DNA from 2 places in the Acidovorax cavernicola genome. Region 2 is predicted to be linked to the other one. Evidence: riboswitches for the same ligand, from Rfam matches in the RefSeq annotation. Region 2 holds a riboswitch; the other holds the start of a gene.
What was found. Region 2 has a riboswitch for glycine ahead of gcvT (glycine cleavage system aminomethyltransferase GcvT). Riboswitches for the same ligand answer to the same signal wherever they lie in the genome.

Region 1 (3,370 bases), on a different contig from region 2:
TCGCGCGGATGGCGTGTGCGGTGATGTCGGCCAGCAGTTCGGCGCCGGTCGGTGCGCCGAACTGGTCGTCGATGACGGTCAGCTTGTCGCGCTCCTTGGCCAGGCGCAGCATGGTCTTGGCGAAGTTGCCGCCGCGTGCGGCGTAGACCCAGCTGGTGCGAAAGATCAGGTGCCTCGCGCAGTGCTTGGCCACCAGTTGCTCGCCCTCGAGCTTGGTCTGGCCGTACACGCTGAGCGGGCCGGTCGCGTCATCTTCCTTCCAGGGGCGGGTGCCGCTGCCGTCGAAGACATAGTCGGTGGAGTAATGCACCATCAGCGCGCCGATCTGCTGCGCGGCCTCGGCCACCACGCCGGGCGAGGTGGCGTTGAGCTTGCGCGCGAAGTCGGGCTCGCTCTCGGCCTTGTCGACGGCAGTGTGCGCGGCGGCATTGACGATCACGTCGGGGCGCACCGCCAGCACCGTCTCGGCCAGCTGCTCGGGACGGCTGAAGTCGGCGTGGAAGTCGGTGCTGTCGAAGTCCAGCGCGACCAGCTCGCCGAGCGGCGCGAGGCTGCGCTGCAGCTCCCAGCCGACCTGTCCACCCTTGCCAAGCAGCAGCAGCTTCATGCGCCAGCCTTCGCCGTGGCGTCGTACTGCTTCTCGACCCACTCGCGGTACGCGCCGCTTTGCACGTTGCGCACCCAATCGCCGTTGGCGAGGTACCACTCGACGGTCTTGCGGATGCCGGTGTCGAAGGTCTCGGCCGGCTTCCAGCCGAGTTCGCGTTCGAGCTTGCGTGCGTCGATGGCGTAGCGGCGGTCGTGGCCCGGGCGGTCCGTGACGTAGGTGATCTGTTCCTTGTACGGCTTGCCGTCGGCGCGCGGGCTCAGCTCGTCGAGCAGCGCGCACACGGTGTTGACGATCTCGATGTTGGGCTTCTCGTTCCAGCCGCCGACGTTGTAGGTCTCGCCCAGCGTCCCGGCTTCGAGCACGCGGCGGATGGCGCTGCAGTGGTCCTTCACGTAGAGCCAGTCGCGCACCTGCATGCCGTCGCCGTACACGGGCAGGTTCTTGCCGGCCAGTGCGTTGACGATCATCAGCGGGATCAGCTTCTCGGGGAAGTGGAACGGGCCGTAGTTGTTCGAACAGTTGGTGGTGACCACCGGCAGGCCGTAGGTGTGGTGCCAGGCGCGCACGAGGTGGTCGCTGGCGGCCTTGCTGGCCGAGTACGGGCTGTTGGGCTCGTACTTGTTTTCTTCGGTGAAGGCCGGGTCGGTCTTGGAGAGCGAACCATAGACCTCGTCGGTCGACACGTGCAGGAAGCGGAAGGCCGCCTTCTGGTCGGCCGGAAGGGCGTTCCAGTAGCCGCGCACCGACTCGAGCAGGCGGAAGGTGCCGAGCACGTTGGTCTGCACGAAGTCTTCCGGGCCGTGGATCGAGCGGTCGACGTGCGATTCCGCGGCAAAGTTCACGACGGCACGCGGTTTGTGTTCGGCCAGCAGGCGGTCGAGCAGCGCGCTGTCGCCGATGTCGCCCTGCACAAAGATGTGATTCGCGTTGCCCTTGAGCGATGCGAGGGTCTCGAGGTTGCCCGCGTAGGTCAGCTTGTCGAGGTTCACGACGGGCTCGTCGCCTTGCGCGATCCAGTCGAGCACGAAATTGGCGCCAATGAAGCCTGCGCCGCCGGTCACCAAGATCATGGGGTTCCCTGCCTGTAGAAAAAAGTTTGCTTTACGGAAAATTAACAGTCAATTATCCCATCGGCGCGCAGTGCCGATGTACAGGGGTTGGCCGCCTTGCGGACCCCGCCTACAATCGCCCCCACTGCAGGAGAGCGGGCTTCCACGGAGGCCCTACCGAAGGCGCAAACTCCCATAAACGCTCAGGTCGGCCCGACGAGGTTCCAGGAAGAAATCAGGAACTTCGGCAAGGGGTCAGTACTGCAAATCATCGATACGGCCGTCTGGAGAGCCGCCACGCCATGTGGCGCACCGAAGGAGCAAACCCGCTGCGGGTGCAGCAGGGTGAATCTCTCAGGTACCGAGGACAGGGGGAGCGGCAACTTGGACAGCGGTCGTCCAGTTGCTTGCTATTTGTTCAATAGCACTCCACGCCCGCCGTTCAAGCGCTGCAAACTCAAAGGTACTTGAAATGCGCGTGATCGTTCTTGGCGCCGGCCTGCTCGGCGTGACTTCGGCTTACTACCTCCAGCAACTCGGCCACGAAGTGACCGTGATCGACCGGCAGGCCACCCCGGCCGCCGAAACCAGCTTCGCCAACGGCGGCCAGATCTCGGTCAGCCATGCCGAACCGTGGGCCAATCCGAGCGCGCCGCTGAAGGTGCTGCAATGGCTCGGCAAGGAAGATGCGCCGCTGCTGTTCCGCATCCGCGCCGACATGCGCCAATGGCTCTGGGGCCTGCAGTTCCTGCGCGAATGCACCCCGGCGCGCACCCGCCATAACATCGAACAAATCGTGCGTCTTGGTACATACAGCCGCGACATGTTGCAGCAATTGCGTCGAGACACCGGCCTGAGCTACGACCAGCGCACGCAAGGCATCCTGCACTTCTATACGACGCAGAAGGAATTCGACGGCGCCCTCGCGCCTGCCGAGCAGATGCGAGCCCTGGGCTGCGAACGCCAGGTGATCTCGGCCGACGAGGCCATCCGGATCGAACCCGCCCTCGCCCACATCCGCCCCCAACTCGCCGGCGCCACATACACCGCCGAAGACGAGTCGGGCGACGCCAACCGCTTCGCGCGCGAACTCGTGAAGCTGGCCGAGGCGGCCGGCGTGAAGTTCCTCATGAGCCACACGGTGACCGCGCTGCGCGAAGCCGGCGGCAGCATCGACCACGTCGAGGCGACCGACAGCGAAGGCCGCTTCCAGCGCATCCGCGGCGACGCCTTCGTGCTCGCGATGGGTTCGCTGAGCCCGCTGTACGCGGCGCCGCTGGGCATCCGCCTGCCGATCTACCCGGCCAAGGGCTACTCGGTGACGCTGCCCGTGAAGGACGCCTCCAAGGCCCACCAGGTCTCGCTGACCGACGATGAATACAAGCTGGTGTTCTCGCGCTACACGTCGGAATCGGGCGACCGTCTGCGCATCGCCGGCACGGCCGAACTCAACGGCTACGACCGCGACCTGAACCGCGTGCGCTGCGAAGCCATCGTGCGGCGCGTCGAAGAACTGTTCCCCGGCGCCGGCGACACCGAGCGCGCCCAGTTCTGGACCGGCCTGCGTCCCGCCACGCCGAGCAACGTGCCGCTGATCGGCAAGACGAAGCTGCCGAACCTGTTCCTCAACACCGGCCACGGCACGCTCGGCTGGACGCACGCCTGCGGCTCGGGCAAGTCGATCGCACGCATCGTGAGCGGACTGGCGCCC
Region 2 (3,370 bases):
CACCGCGTGGCTCGGCATGAGCATGTTCCTGCCCTTCGCCGCGCAGGTGACGCTCGCGCAGGACTACCTGCCGCGCAACCCGGCCACCGCCAGCGGCATCACGCTCGGGCTCGCGCTCTCGGTCGGCGGGCTGGTGTCGCCGCTGTTCGGCATGCTGTCGGACGCACGCGGGCTCGGCACGACGCTCACGGTGGTGCTGTGCGTGCTGTGCGTCGCGACCGTGCTGGCCTTGCGGCTTCGCAACCGCACGGTGCAGGTGATGACGGGTGAGGCTGCGGCGGCCTGAGTTCGACCTCGCGCTCTGAGCAACAGACCACGGAAATCCGTGGGCGATTCAACGCCACGCGTCCCCTCTTTCACTGCCAGAATCGACGCAAGCTTCGACGTCGAGCCTGACAGAGCAGAAGAAGGAAAAGGACGCCATGCATCGAATCGCCGCCCAAGGTTGCAGCCTCGCCGCCGCCGGCCTGCTGGCCACGGCCGGTTTCGCGGCCACGCCGGGCGCACCGGCGGTACCGGCCACGGCGCCCGCCGTTGCGGCGAACCCCATCGCCAGCCTCGCCGAAGTCGAAACCGCCGTGCGCGCCTGGGCTGCTGCCTGGTCCGCGCGTGACGTGGAGCGCTACCTCGCGGCCTACGCGCCCGACTTCACCCCGGCGCGCGGCCAGACCCGCGAGCGCTGGGAGGCCGACCGGCGCGCCCGCATCACGGGCAAGTCGCGCATCAGCGTGGGCATCGAGGGCTTGGTGATCAGCATCCAGGGCACCTCCGCCAGCGCGCAGTTCCGGCAGGTCTACCGCGCCGATGCGCTGACCGAGACCGACCGCAAGACCCTCGAACTTCAGCGCGTGGGCCCGCGCTGGCTGATCCGCAAGGAGAGCGCGGGCACCTGACACGGACGCATTCGCGCCCCAATCCCCCTGTAGGCAAATGGTTCACGAAGATGTCACCACTTGCAACGATGCTGCAGCCTTCGACCTCCGAAAGCTGTGGCCGCCATGTTCCCCACCAAGACCGAGAAGGCACGCGACGAACTCCAGGCCGGGCAGCGCACGCTCAGCCAGCGTGAGCGCGCGCTGCTGCTGATGGCCGACGGCCGGCGCACGCTGACCGACTTCAGCCCCCTGTTTCCCAGCCGTGTCGAGGCCGAGCAGGCGATCCAGGGGCTGATGCAGCGGGGCTACCTGCAGGAGGCGCGGCCGGCCCCGGTGCCACCCGCTCCCGCCCCCACGCCCGTCCCGGCCGCGGAGCCGATCCAGGTCGCCACGTCGGCCGACAGCTTCGACGGCAAGCGCTCGCTGGCCACCACGCGCATGTTCCTGTTCGACATCTGCGAGCGCATGTTCGTGCGCCGCGACCCGCGCTTCGCCAACCAGATGCGCGACGCCCTGCGCGAGGCCCGCGACCGCGAGGCCATGCTGACCATCGCCGCGCTGATGCTCTCCGAGATCGAGAAGAGCGCCGGCCCCGAGCGCGCCGACTCGCTGCGCGAGCGCATCGACAAGCTGCTGCCGCCGGCCGAAACCGTGCACTGAGCCGTCGGGCCCGGCCGCTCGATCCACTACACTCGTCGGGTCAGGAGAGAGCCCCGCGCGACGGGGCCGCCGAAGGCGCAGGGGTTCCCCGAACGCTCAGGCAAAAGGACTGACAAGACGCCGGCAACCACCGGCGTTTCCTTGCTGGAGAGAGGCCACTGCACCCCGGGTGCAACGATGGCCCACCGAAGGAGCAAACCCCGATCGTGGGGCGAATCTCTCAGGTAAAGCGGACAGCAGGGGTGGCCCGTGGCGTTGCAGCCATGGATTTCGACTGCCCCTTTGGAGTGCCCCGTGGCTGCTTCTTCCGCTTCCGACGCTCAACTTCTCAAGACCCCACTGTACGACCTCCACGTGGAGCTCGGCGCCCGCATGGTGCCCTTCGCCGGCTACGCCATGCCCGTGCAGTACCCCGCCGGCCTGATGGCCGAGCACAAGCACACGCGCGACGCGGCGGGCCTCTTCGACATTTCCCACATGGGCCAGTTGCGCCTGGTCGGCCCCGACGCCGCCGCCGCCTTCGAGACCCTGATGCCCGTCGACGTGGTCGACCTGCCCGCCGGCAAGCAGCGCTACGGCCTGCTGCTGAACGACGAGGGCGGCATCCTCGACGACCTGATGTTCTTCAACGAAGGCAACGGCTCGCTCTTCGTGATCGTCAACGGCGCCTGCAAGGTGGCCGACCTCGCCCACATCCAGAACAGGATCGGCGCGCGCTGCGAGGTGCAGCCCCTGCCTGACCACGCCCTGCTGGCGCTGCAGGGCCCGCAGGCCGCCGCCACGCTGGCGCGGCTGTCGCCCGGCATCGAGCGCTTCGTGTTCATGACCGGCGGCGCGGTGCAGATCGGCGGCATTCCCGCTTTCGTCACCCGCAGCGGCTACACCGGCGAAGACGGCTTCGAGATCTCGGTGGCCGCCAAGGATGCCGAGGCGCTGGCCCGCCTGCTGCTCGCGCAGCCCGAGGTGAAGCCCGTCGGCCTGGGCGCGCGCAACTCGCTGCGGCTGGAAGCCGGCCTGTGCCTGTACGGCAACGACATCGACACCACCACCACGCCGGTCGAAGCCTCGCTCAACTGGGCGATCCAGAAGGTGCGCCGCGCCGGTGGCGCGCGCGAAGGCGGCTTTCCGGGCGCGGCCAAGGTGCTGGCCCAGCTGGCCGCCGTCGCCTCGGGCGCGGCCGGTCACACCGACCACGAGACGCTCACGCGCAAGCGCGTCGGTCTGGTGGCGCTGGAACGCATTCCGGTGCGCGACGGCACGCTGCTGCAATCGCTCGAAGGCCACGACATCGGCACCGTGACCAGCGGCCTGCTCGGCCCCACGGCCGACCGTTGCGTCGCCATGGGCTACGTGGCCGCCGCCTTTGCCGAGCCCGGCACGCGCGTGCAGGCCATCGTGCGGGGCAAGCCGGTGCCGATGGAAGTCTCGACCATGCCCTTCGTGCCGACGCGCTACTACCGCGGCTGATTTTTCAAGCGCCTCGCCGACCCGGCTAGGCTCTGCACCCCGATTCATTTTTTCCACGAGGAGTTTTTTCATGAGCATCAAGTACACCAAGGACCATGAATGGGTGGCGGCCGAAGGCGGCGCTGCCACCGTCGGCATCACCGTGCATGCGCAGGACGCGCTGGGCGACGTGGTGTTCGTCGACCTGCCCGAAGTCGGCAAGACCTTCGCGCAGGGCGAGGTTGCCGGTGTGGTCGAGTCGGTGAAGGCCGCCGCCGACGTGTTCATGCCCGTGTCGGGCGAGATCACCGAAGTGAACGAAGCGCTGCGCGCCGACCCGTCGCTGGCCAACACCGATCCGCTGGCAGCCGGCTGGTTCTTCAAGGTCA

Region 1: linked by a shared signal. The riboswitch ahead of D3H34_RS25310 (D-amino acid dehydrogenase) and the one ahead of gcvT (glycine cleavage system aminomethyltransferase GcvT) in region 2 are both predicted to bind glycine.

Annotation. Positions count from the first base shown of each region.
Region 1 is NZ_QXMN01000043.1:17,256-20,625, forward strand. Features, by position in the region: gene rfbD (dTDP-4-dehydrorhamnose reductase) at 1-607, opposite strand, end outside; gene rfbB (dTDP-glucose 4,6-dehydratase) at 604-1,680, opposite strand; glycine riboswitch at 1,798-1,888, shown strand; glycine riboswitch at 1,934-2,040, shown strand; gene D3H34_RS25310 (D-amino acid dehydrogenase) at 2,132-3,370, shown strand, end outside.
Region 2 is NZ_QXMN01000004.1:81,467-84,836, reverse strand. Features, by position in the region: gene D3H34_RS06350 (MFS transporter) at 1-286, shown strand, start outside; gene D3H34_RS06345 (L,D-transpeptidase Cds6 family protein) at 423-893, shown strand; gene D3H34_RS06340 (hypothetical protein) at 999-1,535, shown strand; glycine riboswitch at 1,567-1,657, shown strand; glycine riboswitch at 1,670-1,782, shown strand; gene gcvT (glycine cleavage system aminomethyltransferase GcvT) at 1,830-3,002, shown strand; gene gcvH (glycine cleavage system protein GcvH) at 3,073-3,370, shown strand, end outside.